Regions from separate parts of the Blautia luti genome, predicted to be linked through region 4. Evidence: riboswitches for the same ligand, from Rfam matches in the RefSeq annotation. Region 4 holds a riboswitch; each other region holds the start of a gene.

Region 1 (4,218 bases), 1.3 Mb from region 4:
CTACGGGATCGTTCAGAAACTGAAAGAGCGGATGAATGAAAAAGAGCCTGAACTGGATGAAGAGATCCGCCGCCTGGAGGCTGCCCTGCGCAGACAGAGAGCTTACTACAGAGATGATATCCGCTATCTGAAACAATCGGTTTCCAGGATTTACGTAATGCTGGAAGAAATAAAAGGATGTTAGGGTCAAAGCGTGCAGGCACGAACGGCTTTTTGAACTTTAACTCTGATATTATAGAATAATTGAAGGAGATTTATACATAATATGGAAAGCAATAAGTTATACAGAGTACAGGAAGACGATTTGCCGCGATTGCAGAAACTGCTGACGGTCTGCTTCGCCCAGGATCCGTTATATCATGCACTGATCCCTGATGACGATACCAGAGAACGGCTTCTCCCGGAGCTTTTTTCCTGCGATCTGACGGAGTTTTTTCACACCTGTGAGATCTATTCCGACAGCAGTGAACTGAACAGTATTCTGGTGGTTTCTGATGAAACAGAGCATTATAATTTCCTGGAGTACTGCCTCACAGAGGCGAAGGCCATGCTTACCACAGATGGCTGGCTGATCAAAGAGGATCCCAGCCTGAAGACCTTCTGGAATTTCGTTCAGGGAAAGGATTACCTGAATTCCAGCTGGACGGACCAGCTTCATCAGACCGAACGGCTTCATGTAATTTACCTGGCAGTGGATCCGGGCCATCAGCACCATGGACTGGCAGAACTTCTGATGGATGAAGTGATCGATTATGCACAGGAACATAAGATGCTGATCTCCCTGGAAACGCATAATCCCAACAATGTTCCCATCTATGAGCATTTCGGCTTCAAGACTTATGGAATTGTGGAGAAACCTCATTTCGGACTGAAGCAGTATTGTATGATCAAAGAAGCATCTGTATAAAAAAATAGCCTATTTTGCAGTTGGATTTTTGTATAAATCTTCATCTGGTAATCTTTGCAGATTTATATTATAATAAGATATAAATATGTTGTACTATATCAAGAAAGATAACTAATAAGGAGGACTTATAATGGTACGCAACGCGATGAGCGCAACTGAATATTATATTTTGAATTATTTATGGTCCAGAGAAACACCAGGGACTTTTTCCGAGATTATGAATTACTTTAATAACGAGGCAAATAAAGAATGGAAAAAGCAGACTGTAAATACATTCCTTACACGCCTTGCTCAGAAAGGTTTTCTGAATATTGACAAAAGCGGTAAACGTGCGATCTATATTCCGGCCGTTACGAAGCAGAAATATTTCGAGAATTATGCTCAGCAGATCGTTGACGATTCTTATGAAGGTTCTCTGAAGAATTTTGTCAGTGCATTTACCAATGTCCGTAAGCTGACTGAGAGCGAGAAAGAAGATCTGATCAATTATATTAAAGGACTGAATTAATATAGAAGAGAGACATCAGTGGAAAGAAGAATCCTGCAGGCAGGGTTCTTTTTTTTGTATGTTTTTTGATACAATTCAATTTTTTTTCGTAAATACTAGACAAAATATAAAAAGTTGTTTTATACTGTTCAGGCAAAAAATAAATAACATTTATTGGTTTTGAACCAGTCGTTGTAAGTTCCGCAAGGATTAATAGAGAAACCGGTGTAAGTCCGGTACGATCCCGTCACTGTAATAGGGAGCTTCGTAATGATAAATGTCACTGGACCATGTGAAGTTAAAGTTGGTCTGGGAAGGCGATTTCGAAGTGATGATTTTAAGTCAGGAGAACTGCTTACAATTGGGATAGGAATGATTCTTACGGTAGATAGGAAGCATAATTTTTTCGTGTCATTTTGTGTCCGTATGTATGGTATTTTATATACGGGCTATTTTTTTGCGTAAAATTAAGCCCCCTGGGGGGATTTTTCCGCGTTACTGAACAAAAGGCGCTCAGTAACAATTCTGAAATTGGTTTAATTCACGAAAGATGTAGGAAGGAGATTATTTTGACGAAAAAACAAATCGGGAAAAGATTTCTGCAGATTCTGATCGTCCTTTTCGGTATCAGTTTTCTGACCTTTGGACTGACTTATCTGTCTCCTGGTGATCCGGCTGAGATCATGCTGACAGAGTGCGGTAATCTTCCCACACCGGAGCTTCTGGAACAGACAAGACATGAGCTGGGTCTTGACCAGCCGTTTCTTGTACAGTATGGAAGCTGGCTCAAGGGTGTGCTTACCGGAGATATGGGACAGTCCTATTCCTTTAAGATGCCGGTAGTACAGAAACTTGTATCCTGTTTCTGGCCAACCCTGAAGATGTCTTTGCTGGCATTGCTGATGATGATCGTGATTTCCATCCCATTGGGAATCCTGGCAGCAGTGTATCAGAACAAATTCCCGGACTATTTTGTAAGAGGAATTACTTTTATCGGGGTGTCCGTACCAAGCTTCTGGCTGGGTCTGATCTTACTTAGCATCTTCGGTGTACAGCTTCGCTGGGTAAATGTAGCAGGAGGAAGCACCGACTTAAAGGCGATGATCCTGCCGTCACTTACGTTGGCCCTTGCCATGTCTGCGAAATATACAAGACAGGTAAGAAGTGCGGTTCTGGAGGAGCTTCACCAGGATTATGTAACAGGTGCACGAATGAGAGGAATCAAAGAGAGCGTAATCCTCTGGAGACATGTTCTTCCGAATGTAATGCTCCCACTGGTAACTCTGCTTGGACTTTCTCTGGGAAGTCTTCTTGGCGGTACTGCGGTCGTTGAGATCATCTACAACTGGCCTGGTATGGGAAATATGGCAGTCAAAGCAATCTCCTGCCGCGATTATCCGCTGGTTCAGGGATATGTACTGTGGATCGCTATCCTGTATATGTGTATCAATCTGCTTGTGGATCTGTCCTATACTTATCTGGATCCAAGACTTAAGGAGGATAGATAATTGAAGTTAGCGAAAGTATTTAAAGAAAATAAGCAGTTTACCCTTTTTTCGATACTGGCGCTGGTGGTAGTCGGTGTAGCTGTGTTTGCTCCGCAGATCGCACCCTACGACCCGCTGGATGCAGTAATGCTGGAATCCCTTCAGGCGCCAAGTTCTGCACATCCCTTTGGAACAGACAAGCTGGGACGTGACCTGTTATCACGAGTGATCTTCGGAACCAGAACTTCTCTGGTCATGACATTATGTCTGGTAGCAGTTATCTTTGTGATCGGTACATTTCTTGGAGTTATCGCCGGATACTTCGGTGGAATCATAGACAGTGTGATCATGCGTATCGCAGATATGATGATCTCTTTCCCTGGTCTGGTACTTGCCATCGCAATCGCCGGTATGCTGGGACCGAACCTTGTAAATGCGGTTATCTCCATTGCAGCAGTAAGCTGGACCAAATATGCCCGTCTTGCACGAAGCATGGTACTGAGAGTAAAGAAAAACCTTTATATTGAAGCAGCAGTCGTAAACGGAACCAAGACATGGAAGATTCTGCTTGTACATGTTCTCCCGAACATGGTTACTCAGATGGTAGTAACTGCAGCAGCAGATATCGGAACCATGATGCTGGAGCTGGCATCCTTGTCATTCCTTGGTTTTGGTGCTACAGCGCCGACACCTGAATGGGGACTGATGCTCAACGAGGGAAGAACTTACATGGCAAAAGCACCTTGGCTGATGATCTACCCAGGTATTGCGATCGTGATCTGCGTAGTTATCTTCAACATGCTTGGTGACAGCATCCGTGACGTTCTCGATCCGAGACAGGAGTAAGAAAGCAGGCTGTTGTTTCTTATATAATGAGGACAGCTCAAATATATCCGCATGGTAAAAAAATGCCGGGTATAAAAAGTTCTGCGGCTTCCGTACTGAACCGTAGAAGATAAGGTAAGATAGAGTAACAATCAACCGGTGCAGACAGCAATCGGACTTCTGCACAAGTAATAATGATAAATGATCAACCATAAAGTGGAAATGAATCCCACTTACCTAATTTTTTCAGGAGGAATATATGAAAAACACATTATTCAAAAAAGTTTTAGCAGTAGCACTTGCATGTACAATGACATTTTCCATGGCAACTGTAACTCACGCAGCAGATGCAAAAGAGATCACAATCGGTGTAACAAGCTTCGCTGATACTCTGGAGCCTACAGAGCAGTACTTCAGCTGGGTTGTTTCCCGTTATGCTATTGGTGAGTGCCTTACTAAATTCGATGAGAACGGTGAAATCGTTCCTTGTCTGGCAGAGAGCTGGGAAAACA
Region 2 (4,218 bases), 1.6 Mb from region 4:
TGAAAAACATTACAAAGGAAAGCGACCCTGTACGACAAAAAGCATTATACAACGAAAAAACACTGATTGGTAGACTTCATAAATATTTTTTGACTTATTTTGAAACTTTTTCTGTTCCGACAGCAGATACTCTGTTTCTGCAGTTACTATCCATACTGGCATTGGAATCGGCGCATTCCATCCGGTTTCTGTATGAACATTTTTTATTCGGAATAACGGAGAAATAACTGAATGTATTTTATTATGCATGTTCCTATGCAAAGGTTGATTATTCCAGATTTATGAATACCACTGTCAGGATTGCTTTGAAGCTGATACTGGATTCCTTGCAGACGTAGCCGGTATTTCTGTGTGTGGATGATACAATGGTATCCCAATTTGGCACAAAATTTGAAAATGTTTCAAAACTGTTTGACCATGCCGCACACAACGGTTCCAACTACCTGAATGGACACTGCTTTGTAAGTGTCATGCTCTGCGTACCCGTCTGGAATGGGGATAAGGTATCTTATCTTTCCGTTCCCCTTGGTTATCGTATGTGGCAGAAAAAAGCGCCACTGAACCAGACCGGAAGTGACCGTATGAAATACATTCCGCTGTTTTTGTACTCATTTCGGTGGAATATTGAAGTAAGCTACTATGAGCAGAAAACTTTCTGGTCTTTCTGCAACTATATGGCGCGAAGCTGCAAAGGGATTGAAATGCTGGTCAACCTGATCAATATCAGTTACTGTGCCATGAAGATTCTGCCCTATCGGAACGAACATTTCTCTGAATACCGAACAAAGAGTGTACAGGAATTTCGTTTTGAATTAAGTCAGGGCATTCGCAGCCAGATATTTTTTGCTACTTTCGTGCAAAATATTGAAACACATATAAAATCAAATGCTATGGCAAAGGCTCTAAAACAGCTGATTTGCCAGCAAGTCTACCATTTATAAAGTTGTAAACTGGTGAACGTTTATTTTATAATCAAAATAGTTTTTTATACAGAGTTAACATGGGAAAAGATCAGTTATAAAGCCTGTTAGTTGAAACAGGTAGCAAGATACATGTATCTGTGTATCTAAAAATAATATATGTGAGGGACAGGCTTATGAAAAAGTTGAACAATGAGGACATACAGGCATACTTTCAGGCAGGAAATTCCGGATTCTGGAAAGTAGAGTCTGAAGAAGGAAAAAAGACAAGACTGTACACGGATGAGATCACAAATGAACTGTTTGGAATTACAGAAGACCTGTCTCCGGAAAAATGCATGGAGTATGTGGCAGAACATATTTATCCGCAGGAAAGGGAGTGCTTTTGGGATTACATGGAAGAACTGAAAAGTCATGAATCAGAAGCTGTTTACCGTTACATGCATCCTGTAAAGGGAGTCATTTATATACGATGTACAGGAAGGAGAGTCCCATCCCCAGACAATATGATCAGGCTTGTGGGCTATCATCAGGAAGCAGCAAGACAGATTCGGGCAATGGATCGTCCTGATGCAAAACTGATCCCTATTGTAGCCATGTCTGCAAATGCTTTTCAGGATGATGTGGAGCGTAGCATAAAGGCAGGAATGAATAAACATATTTCAAAGCCATTGACGGGGGAAAGTGTAATCAGGGAGATTAAAAGTATGCTATAACCAAAGAGCTCGTATGTCTTTGCAGAGGCTGCATGTATTCGGGAAGGCTTGGTAAATCTTCTTAAGAAGCATAAAAAAACAGGGAGAAAATCAGATGAGTAAAATAGTAAATATTAAAATACAGACTGAGAAAAAGGAAAAAATACAGAAGATCTTTAACAGCATTGAAGAGATAAAGGATACTCTGGCTGATATGATCAGTGAGTTCGATGAGGAGAATACTACAGAGGAACGGACATTGGATGCTTTGACAGAGGCGTTAGATGCGTTGGAAGATGCATCAGAAGTAATTGCAGATGTACTGTGATTTATATCAGGAAACGACTAAGAATCTCTGTTAACTGACAGACGGGGTGATACATTTATGGCATCAGAGAGAACGAAGGAACTATATAGAGTTCTGCTAAGCAAAGGGTATCCTAAAGAATTCTGCGCAGAAGTTGCTTATAAAAACATGAATACAGATTATACAGCAACGAGAATGCTGGGATATTTATACAGATATACGAATCCCAAGATCGAAGATCTGGTAGATGAGATGCTGGCAATCCTCAGTGACAGAAATCAGATTATTGAGAAGAAAGAATCAGAACATGCCCAGGCTGTGATCAGTGAAATGTACAGAAATGGATTGGGATGAGTAATTATCCCTTGACAAAAATATAGAAAATAAAGCTTGATTTTTGGAATATAGTTGATAAAATAAAAATAAATACATTGTTTTCAGTGCCTTTGTAAAAATATTACCAAAGGTTAAAAGGGAATCAGGTGTGAGTCCTGAGCGATCCGGTCACTGTGAACAGGGAGTGATGCTGAAGGTGCCATTGGCATTTTGCTGAGAAGGTGCAGCAGAGCGAAGATCTGTCAGCCAGGAAACCTGCTGAAAATATCTGATGAGACGCTTCCGATGAAAGCTTTTTCATTAATTATGTCAAGGATGAATAACTGGATATAATAGGATTAAAGGGCTTGTTTTCGTGCGAAAACAGGTCTTTTTTGTTTAGCCCTGAATGCTGTCCTTTTTATCTGCTTTTATCCATAAGAAAGAAAAGCTTTATCGCGGAGTATATGTATATTTCAAAATTCAAAGGAGGAAGTATTGAAATGAAAAGATCAAAAGCTTTTCTGGCACTGATGTTATCCGCAACCATGACAGTAACTGGAATTTCACCAGTGTGGGGCGCTGATGTCTTCTCAGATGGGGAAACTGAGATTACGGATCATACTCCGGAGACATCTGAGCAGGAGTTGGCAGAAGACGAGCTGAGTATGTTTTCACAAGAAACATCACAGGACAACGGAAACGATAACTATGAGTTTTCAGATGGAGAACAGACAGATGAACTGCAGGAAGATGTACAGTTTACAGATTCCGAAGATGATGTTCTGACAGAAGCAGAGATTTCAGCAGCAGGTGCATCTGAAGATCAGTATCAGGATGGAACTTATACGCCGGAAGAATTTTCGTTCAAAGGAGGATCTGGAAAAACAACGATCACCTGTCCGGAAGTAAAGGTTGAAAGAGGAAAAATTTATGCCACTGTTGTATTCAGCAGTTCCAAGTATACGAAACTGGTAGTTGGAGATAATGAATATCTTCCGATTACCGGAACTTCTTATGAAGGGTCTGTTTTTGAAGTTCCGGCTGTCCTGAATCAGGATATGGAGATTACCGGAACAACCACTGCCATGACAATGGTGCATGATATTATATATACGATTCATATTAAACTGACTACAATCCCTGTTGTGACACCAGCTCCGGACGTGCTGGAAACTGGTACTTATACAGCCAATGTACGTGCAGACAGCGGTCTGCCGGTAGAGGCCTGCACTTTATATGTGGAAGATGGACAGATCAATGCGATTATGACATTAAAGAATGCAGATTATGACAGACTTTATGCAGGAGAAGCTCTGGATGCTGAAACTGCAAAAGAGGAAAATATGGCTGCATATATTCCATCTGAAGATGGCGCAAAGCATATTTTCTGGTCTGTACCGGTAGAGAAACTGGACAGCCTGTTTGAAATCGCAGCCCGCAGGAGTGATGATAAGGTATGGACAGACCATTATGCGAAGATCGTGGCATCTTCTGTACAGAAGGTAAGCGATGAAGTGCAGAAACCGGATGAAAAAGCAGAAGCATTGAAATACCTGTACAGAAATTATGTTGATGCGGGAATTACAACTACATCCGGAATAGAAAGAAAAGATGATACCTATATAGTATCTTATTACGATGCGAAGAAGTATGCAGTTTCCAGTATTAAGCTGAACCGTCCGAATGTAAAAGAATACAAGAGTGGCTGGTTCTTCTCTGACTGGAGTGCTTTTAGAAGCACAGTAAAGCAGGAACCTGCGAAGAAGCAGACTTATTATCTGGATCAGACTAAGAGAACAGAAGAACAGACATTTACTGCAACTCTGAAATTATATGATCCATCTGTGGAGGATGCAGCGATCAATGATAATACAGCAGAAGCACTGGCAGAGCATACGTATACATTCGAAGTCAAACCACAGACCAATAGCTGCCAGGTTGTTTTTCAGGCTGTAAACAGCAAGAACGGAGAAGTGAT
Region 3 (4,218 bases), 870 kb from region 4:
TTCTCCACCTGAAAGAGTCGAGAATGTGCGGTCTGCAAACGTCTCCATCTGCACCGTTCTCAATGCTTCATCCACAATCTGATAATCTTTCGCATTATCTCGTTCCAGTGTTTTTTTATGTGGTGCACGTCCCATAAGGACAACCTCTCGCACTGTGAAATCAAAATTGTAGTAATTATGCTGTGCCACAACCGCCATTTTCCTTGCAGAACTCTTGACACTCATAGAATGAAGTTCCTCTCCATCCAGATAAACAGCACCTGCATCTGGCTTCAGAATACGGTAGATACATTTTAACAACGTCGACTTTCCGCTTCCATTTGGCCCGATGATTCCTACCAGTTCTTTGTCCTGTGACTCTATGGAAATGCCTTTTAATATCTGTCGGGCGTGAAATCCAACCTGAATATCTTTTGTAGTGATCTTCATTACTTGCTACCTCCAAATCCATAGGATTTCCGCACAAGCAGATAAATAAAGCATGGAGCACCGATAATTGATACCAGCACACCAATCGGCATCTCAGAATTCTTCAGGATCACACGACATGCCACATCACACCAGATCAGAAAAGACGCGCCAAGAAGTGCGCTCAGTGGAAGTAATCTTCTGTGGTCAGTTCCAAACAGAATCCTGACTACATGAGGAATCACAAGTCCTACAAATCCGATCACGCCAGCACAATATACGGCAAATCCAATCATTACAGAAGCAACAATCAGGTAAAATGTTCTCAATCTGTGTAAATCTGTTCCAAGTGTGATAGAAACTTCATCTCCCAAAAGCATCAGATTCAGATTTCGATACTGTGTCCAGAAGATGACCACACATATCAGAGTAACCGGAAGCATCACACCTACTCTGGCCCAGCTTGCCCCTGCAAGACTTCCCATGCTCCATTTCATAACTTCCGTAGCTGCATTTTTGTCATTTGTAATGTAAATAACAAAATTTGAAAAAGCAGAGCATACCGCACTGACCGCCATTCCGGCAAGGATCAGCTTAGCTGATGTTGCCTTTCCTCCCATATTTGCAATAGCAATAACTGCAAAGGAGGTGATCATCGCGCCAATAAAAGCAGTAACTCCGACAGAGTTCCCGCCAAGAAAGCTTCCGATTCCGAGCATGATTGCCAGCGTTGCACCAAGGGATGCACCAGATGAAATACCCAGTACATAAGGATCTGCCAGCGGGTTCTGCACGATCGCCTGCATTACTACGCCACATACAGAAAGAGCCATTCCAACTGCCAGAGCCAACAGGACTCTGGGCAGTCGGATCAGCCATACAACATCGTGAATTGCACCTTCTGCATAGGCAGACAGACTTTTTATATGAAATAATTTATAAACAATGACACTGTACACATCCTTCAGCGACAGATCAGCATTACCAAAAGTAATCGCCGCAAGTATGGAAAAAATAAGAAATCCTGCAAGTCCGATGAGGACTGCCACATACATGGATGTTCTGAGCACACTGCCTTTTTTTGTCTGTGAAACCTGTTCTTTCACTGTATTTTCCTCAATCAGTCAAGATTAACGTCCGGGTATAATCCTTTTGCAAATGTTTCGATTCCATCCTGTGTACGTGTTGCACTTGCATACATCTCGCTGAGCATGATCGGATAAACACGACCGTTCTTTACAGCGTCAAGACTCTGAAGTGCTTCGTCATCCTGAATAACTGCAAGCTGGTCATTCTTAACTGTTTCCGGATCATCTCCTGCATATGGCATATATACTACGAAAATTACGTCAGGATTTGCTGCAATAATATCTTCTTTTCCAACTGTAGAAGCATCCGGGTTTGCCAGAGTCGCACCTAACTGTGTTACCATATCTCCACCAAGGCTCTTTGCACCATAGTTTGTGATATCTTCTCCAAGAGGTTCCAAAACCATTACGCTTGGTTTCTCTTCTACATCTGCTGTTGCTGTAAGAGTTTTATCGATCACTGCCTTTGCATCATCTACGATTGCCTGTGCTTTGTCCTGTACATCAAAAATCTTTCCAAGGTTTAAAATATCTGTAAATTCATTTTCCAGAGTTCTGTCTCCGTCAGGGCGTGTGTTTGTGTTGTAATAGGCGTTGCAGCCTTTGTCGATCCAGTCTGTTACATTTCCGAGGTTTTTATCAGAGAACAGGGAACTCCAGGATAAGATCATGTCTGGCTCCAACATCGTTACAGTCTCAAGGGATGGGGTAAATTCATCAAGATAATTTGTTTTAGAGAATGCTTCTTTGAGATCATCCGGAACTTCATTATCAAGACCCGCTGTAGCTACAAGGCGGTCTTCCAGTCCAAGTTTCAGCATAGTTTCAATGCTTCCCTGATATACAGCAAGAACTTTCTCCGGTGCCTTTTCATAGGTTGTTTCAATTTCATTTCCATCATAATCATAGGTTGTGATGGTCAGAGGATATTCTGTCTTTGTACCTTCTGCGTCTGCTGTTTTATCTGCATCTGCTGAATCCTGTGCGTCTGCATCTGCATCTGCTGCCGGCTGGTTGTCCTCTTTGATCGTCTCAGAGTCTGCTCTCTCTGCTGCAAAAGCTGCCGGAGCTGCGGAAACTACCATAGCTGCTGCCATCATAATTGCCATAATTCTTGTAGATAAATACCTGTTTTTCATTTGACTTCCTCTCTTTTCGTATATGTCGTTTACTTGTTCGTGTAACCGAAAAGATGGAACTTCAGAAAAAGTAAAATAGAAGTGATAAAAATAACGGATACTTTTTACGGAAGCTCCTTCTTTACACTGTCAGGCAGGTTTCCTGACTCACAGATCACAGAAAGTTTCCACAAAATAAAAACTGATACAACATCCATGCTTCAGCAGTTCATGAATGTTGTATCAGAAATATTTCCAGATACTCTCTGGCAGCCGGATTCCGCCTTCTCACATATTTATGCAATGACATATTACAATCCCGCTTTTTTCTGTATACAGTGGCCGCAACCGTTCAGGCATTTCACCTGATTCCCTCTCACATTATCATACACAGAATCTGCATATGATAATGTTCACTTAACAGCTATTCAATTACGCTGATATAATTTTAGCACACTGCATTTATAATTACAACTATATTCGAGACACATCAAAATTCTTTCTTCTCCATAAGCCGTACACTACCCCAATAAGATCCCATATATACAATTACTGTAAACAATACAGCTCCGGCCAATACCATTCCCCGGTTCAGTCCATTCAGCCATGCATCGACTGCGTCTGCTGAAAGTCCAATTGTTTTTATCAGACTATAAACTACGGCAATTATAATAGCCCACATGACCATTGCAATATAACGTCCTTTTTCCGCTCCAAAATGTATTACAAGCGGGAGTGATGCCGTCAACATAAGAAGTGCCAGTGGAATGTATATCAGGCTGTCGATGATAGTCTCACTCAGGTCCCCCTGAAGCTCTGCCACGCCTTTGCAGATCACTCCCGTTATCGTTGTAATTCCCCACGCTGCAGCCGTAAGCCCTGCTCCCAGCAGATATTTCTCTGCCACATATTGTTTTCTGGTAACCGGCAAGGTCATAAGAAATGCAAGACCATTATCAAACTCATCATAACTTATAGTCGTAATGGCAAAAATTGCTGTGACAAACGTAAAATATCCTGTAGCAAAACTGACACTCCCGCTTCCTGCCAGATTCAGGATGACTTCCATTACAACAACCAGGATAAAAAACTGTTTCTGCTGTTTCATCAGTTCTATATCCTTTACAAATAATCCCTTCATACCTGTTCCTCCATCATCACTACCAGATCATCAATCTTTCCATTCTCAATTACAACATCCGGATAATTTTCCATATAAAATTGTTTCTGGTTTGTCAGACACCTGTATCCATAAGCCTCTTTCCGGATCTTAATAAGGTATTGCTGATCCAGTTTTTCGTACTCTTCTTCTGAAACTTTAAGAACTGCATAATCTGACAGCAGTACATCTGTATCCTCATGAAGAATAATTTTTCCGGCATGGATCATATAAAAATCGTCACAAAGACTCTCCAGATCTGATGAAATATGGGAACTGATCAGAATAGAACTGCTTTCATTTTCTTCCATATATTCTCTCAGCATGTTCAGCACCTCATCCCTGGCGATCACATCCAGACCAACTGTGGGCTCATCCAGAATCAGCAGTTCTGCCTTATGGCTTAATGCTGCCAGTACTTTAAACTTTGCTTTCATACCAGTGG
Region 4 (4,218 bases):
ACAGTGATAACGGGGCAGATGAACTTCTGGTATTTGACTTTTCTGTGGGAGACCGGGAGCATGATGCTGCGATTGGCAGGATCAGGGATATCTGTTATGCCTCCGAGATCCCGGTGATCGGAGCCGGTAATATCAAACGGGCAGAAGATGTAAAGAAACTGATCTATGCAGGCTGTGGGAAAGTTGTGCTGAACTTCTCCAAACAGAGCAATATTGATCTGCTGGAAGAAGTTTCCCTGCGCTTCGGAAAAGAGAAAATGATGGTCAGCATTTCAGCAGCAGAAGAATTTGCAGCACATAAAGAACTGATCGAAACTTGTGCCCAGGGCGTTCTGGCACTGGACACAGTACAGGATTCCATTGCACAGCTGTCTTCCATACCCATCGTTCTTCACACAGATGAGAGCAAGGAGGCAGAACTCGTAAAACTGTTGCAGACAGGTGCTGTAGGCGGTTTAAGCGGCGCATATGTCAGCAATCCGGATACTGCGCTGGTGGAATTTAAGGCACTTCTGAGAGAACAGGGAATACCGGTACAGACCTTCGAGAGCAGTATTGCCTGGTCTGATTTCAAACTGAACAGCGACGGAATGGTTCCGGTGATCGTACAGGATTATAAGACGGATGAAGTTCTGATGCTGGCATATATGAATGAAGAAGCATTTGAAACTACTTTAAAAAGCGGCAAGATGACCTACTGGAGCAGAAGCCGCAATGAACTGTGGACCAAAGGACTTACCTCCGGTCATCTGCAGTATGTGAAATCCCTGACCCTGGACTGCGACAATGACACGATTCTGGCCAGGGTATCCCAGATCGGTGCAGCCTGCCATACAGGAAACCGCACCTGTTTCTTCAAGACTCTGGTAAAAAAAGAATATGATGATACCAATCCTCTGCGTGTATTCCAGGATGTCTACGATGTGATCATGGACAGAAAAGAGAATCCGAAAGAGGGTTCTTATACCAATTACCTTTTCGACAAAGGACTGGACAAGATCCTGAAGAAAGTAGGAGAAGAATGTACGGAGATCGTCATTGCAGCGAAAAATCCGGACAAAGAAGAAGTGAAATATGAGATTTCAGATTTCCTTTATCATATGATGGTACTGATGGCTGAAAAAGGTGTCACCTGGGATGAAATTGTAAAAGAACTTGCAAGAAGGTAAAAAAGGTAACTGCATACAGACTTGACATATGACCATTTTTGTGATAAAAAGATAATATCCGAATTGAATATGTGCAATGGTTATAACGTTAAGGTCGCATTGTAATATTGATGCACAAAAGAGAATCCGGTGTGAATCCGGAACGATACCGTCACTGTGTATGGGAGCTATATTCAGAAACCACTGGGAAACCGGGAAGGGAATGTAGCGATGAACGAAGTCAGGAGAACTGCCTTAATGTGGAATTTCAGGTCTGCGGTTTACAGTACCTATATTCTCATACCGATACATAGCTCTTTTAAAATCACATTCAGGTGATACCGTGTATTATATGGGAAAATAGCAGTCGCAGAAGATGTGGCTGCTTTTTTGCATACATTAGTCCGGAAATATAGATTAAAAGAGGAAAAAGAAATGAAAAGAAAATCCATGTTAGCTTTATTACTGGCAGTGTCCATGACCTGTTCCATGACAGCAGCAACAGGTGCAGTAGCTTACGCTTCTGATGATACAGCTACAGAGGAATCAGCAGACGATGCTGATACAACCGATGATGCAGCTGCAGAAGATACAGATGCAGAAGATACAGCAGATGACGCTGACGCAGCAGACACAGAAGAAGCTTCTGATGATGACCAGAAAGCAGCAGACGAAGTAGCAGCCCTGATCGACAAGATCTATGTTCAGGAAAGAAATGATACAACTGACGAGGACTGCAAGGCTGCAAAAGAAGCATGGGATAAACTGACAGATGCTCAGAAGGAACTGGTTGAAGGTGAAGAAGCAAGCCCTGAATATTTTGGACGTGATACAGGTGATGCTTCCAAAGATGATCCACGTAATCAGGATGAGATCGGTGAGAACGAACTTCTTGTAGTAAGCTTCGGTACATCCTTCAATGACAGCCGTGCAGAGGATATCAAAGGAATCGAAGACAAACTTGCAGAAGCATTTCCGGATTGGTCTGTAAGACGTGCATTTACAGCACAGATCATCATTAATCATGTAGAAGCAAGAGATGATGAAGTAATCGATAATATGCAGCAGGCACTTGACCGTGCAGTAGATAACGGTGTCAAGAACCTGGTTGTACAGCCTACACATCTGATGCATGGTGCTGAATATGATGAGATGGTAGATGCTGTTAACGGATACAAAGATAAATTTGAATCTATAGCAATCGCAGAGCCGATGCTTGGTGAAGTTGGCGATGACGCTACTGTTATCAACGATGACAAGAAAGCAGTTGCACAGGCAATTACAGATACTGCATGCAAGGAAGCTGGATTCGATGATATGAAAGCAGCAGCAGATGCTGGTACAGCATTTGTATTCATGGGACATGGTACATCTCATACAGCTAACGTAACATATGATCAGATGCAGACACAGATGGAAGACCTTGGACTTACAAACGCTTTCATTGGTACTGTAGAAGGTAAGCCGGAAGATACAGCCTGCGAAGAGGTTATCGCGAAAGTAAAAGATGCAGGATTCAAGAATGTAATCCTTCGTCCTCTGATGGTTGTTGCCGGTGACCACGCTAACAACGATATGGCAGGCGATGATGATGATTCCTGGAAGAGCCAGTTCGAAGCATCTGGAGCATTTGACAGTGTTGAATGCCAGATCGAAGGACTTGGAAGAATCGAAGCAGTAGAAGATCTCTATGTAGAACATACACAGGCAGCTATCGATTCCATTGGAACATCTGATGAAGAGACAACAGACGATGCAGAGGCAGAATCTACAGATGATGCTGCAGCTGATGATACTGCAACAGATGATGCTGCAGAAGAAACAACAGACGCTGAATAATTTTTCAGTTAATCAGAATTTCAGACTGCCCGGATACTTTTATAAGTCTCCGGGCAGATATATTTTCAGAAAAAAGGAGAATCTATTATGAAAAAACGTTCCGTTGCCATGATGATGTCAATGCTTGCACTGTCTGCAGCGCTTGTAAGTACAACTCCTGTTATGGCGAAAACAGATGACACAGAGGAAACAACGACAGAGGAGACCACAGAAGAAGCTGAGGATGGAGAAGCAAAATCAGAAGATGCAGCGAAATCCCAGACTCTCGAAGATGGCGTCTATACAGCTGAGTTTGATACAGACAGCAGTATGTTCCATGTAAACGAAGCTATGGATGGTAAAGGAACCCTGACTGTAAAGGATGGAAAAATGACAATCCATGTATCACTGGCATCCAAAAAAATTGTAAATCTTTTTGCAGGAACTGCTGAAGATGCACAGAAAGAGGGCGCAGAATTATTGGAACCAACTTCTGACAAAGTGACATACAGCGATGGGATGTCTGAAGAGGTATATGGCTTTGATATTCCGGTACCTGCCATTGATGAGGAATTTCAGGTAGCACTGATCGGAACAAAGGGCAAATGGTATGATCATAAAGTAAGCGTTAAGAATCCTGTGAAGGAAGAAGACACAGAGGTTTCCGATGATGCAGAGAAAGATACAGAAAAAACAGAAGGCAAAAAAATCGCAGATCTTGGGGTAGAGGACGGAAGTTATACTGCAGAAGTAACACTTACAGGTGGAACAGGCAGAGCAACTGTAGACTCTCCGGCAGCTATTGAGATCAAAGGAGATGAAGCTACTGCAACCATCGTATGGAGCAGCCCATATTATGACTATATGCTGGTCAATGATGAGAAGTATTTACCTGTAAATAAAGACGGCAATTCCACATTTGAAATTCCGATTGCAGAGTTCGATACAGAGATGGAAGTAACAGCAGATACTACAGCTATGAGTCAGCCTCATGCAATTGACTATACCTTAAACTTTGATTCTTCCACTCTGAAGGAAGCAGAGAAGAAAGATGCGAAATAATAAAGCAGTATAATAAAAACAACCTGCCGGTTTTCCGGCAGGTTGTTTTAGGTTATACTGCTTATTTTACTTTGATGGTAATGGTTGCAGTTTTCTTGGAACCGTCAGTAGCTTTGGCTGTGATTTTTACAGTGCCTTTTTTACCTTTGACAGCTGTTACTTTACCCTTGGAATTAACAGTGGCAATCTT

The links. A riboswitch is a leader RNA that binds a small molecule or an ion and turns the genes downstream of it on or off. The one in region 4 is predicted to bind cobalamin.
Region 1: it holds a riboswitch for cobalamin, as region 4 does, so the genes downstream of both, nikB (nickel ABC transporter permease) here and R8695_RS07085 (sirohydrochlorin cobaltochelatase) in region 4, are expected to answer to the same signal.
Region 2: it holds a riboswitch for cobalamin, as region 4 does, so the genes downstream of both, R8695_RS16915 (Ig-like domain-containing protein) here and R8695_RS07085 (sirohydrochlorin cobaltochelatase) in region 4, are expected to answer to the same signal.
Region 3: it holds a riboswitch for cobalamin, as region 4 does, so the genes downstream of both, R8695_RS03005 (ABC transporter substrate-binding protein) here and R8695_RS07085 (sirohydrochlorin cobaltochelatase) in region 4, are expected to answer to the same signal.

The regions. Positions count from the first base shown of each region.
Region 1 is NZ_AP028156.1:202,737-206,954, forward strand. It holds gene R8695_RS00920 (M28 family peptidase) at 1-184, shown strand, start outside; gene R8695_RS00925 (GNAT family N-acetyltransferase) at 266-907, shown strand; gene R8695_RS00930 (BlaI/MecI/CopY family transcriptional regulator) at 1,038-1,415, shown strand; cobalamin riboswitch at 1,574-1,767, shown strand; gene nikB (nickel ABC transporter permease) at 1,964-2,902, shown strand; gene nikC (nickel transporter permease) at 2,903-3,727, shown strand; gene R8695_RS00945 (ABC transporter substrate-binding protein) at 3,966-4,218, shown strand, end outside.
Region 2 is NZ_AP028156.1:3,658,174-3,662,391, reverse strand. It holds gene R8695_RS16935 (hypothetical protein) at 366-941, shown strand; gene R8695_RS16930 (response regulator) at 1,097-1,636, shown strand; gene R8695_RS16925 (hypothetical protein) at 1,731-1,943, shown strand; gene R8695_RS16920 (hypothetical protein) at 2,001-2,276, shown strand; cobalamin riboswitch at 2,344-2,535, shown strand; gene R8695_RS16915 (Ig-like domain-containing protein) at 2,741-4,218, shown strand, end outside.
Region 3 is NZ_AP028156.1:638,032-642,249, reverse strand. It holds gene R8695_RS03015 (ABC transporter ATP-binding protein) at 1-429, opposite strand, end outside; gene R8695_RS03010 (FecCD family ABC transporter permease) at 429-1,514, opposite strand; gene R8695_RS03005 (ABC transporter substrate-binding protein) at 1,529-2,635, opposite strand; cobalamin riboswitch at 2,751-3,024, opposite strand; gene R8695_RS03000 (ABC-2 transporter permease) at 3,105-3,755, opposite strand; gene R8695_RS02995 (ABC transporter ATP-binding protein) at 3,752-4,218, opposite strand, start outside.
Region 4 is NZ_AP028156.1:1,511,194-1,515,411, forward strand. It holds gene hisIE (bifunctional phosphoribosyl-AMP cyclohydrolase/phosphoribosyl-ATP diphosphatase HisIE) at 1-1,169, shown strand, start outside; cobalamin riboswitch at 1,244-1,420, shown strand; gene R8695_RS07085 (sirohydrochlorin cobaltochelatase) at 1,584-2,987, shown strand; gene R8695_RS07090 (hypothetical protein) at 3,075-4,028, shown strand; gene R8695_RS07095 (Ig-like domain-containing protein) at 4,090-4,218, opposite strand, start outside.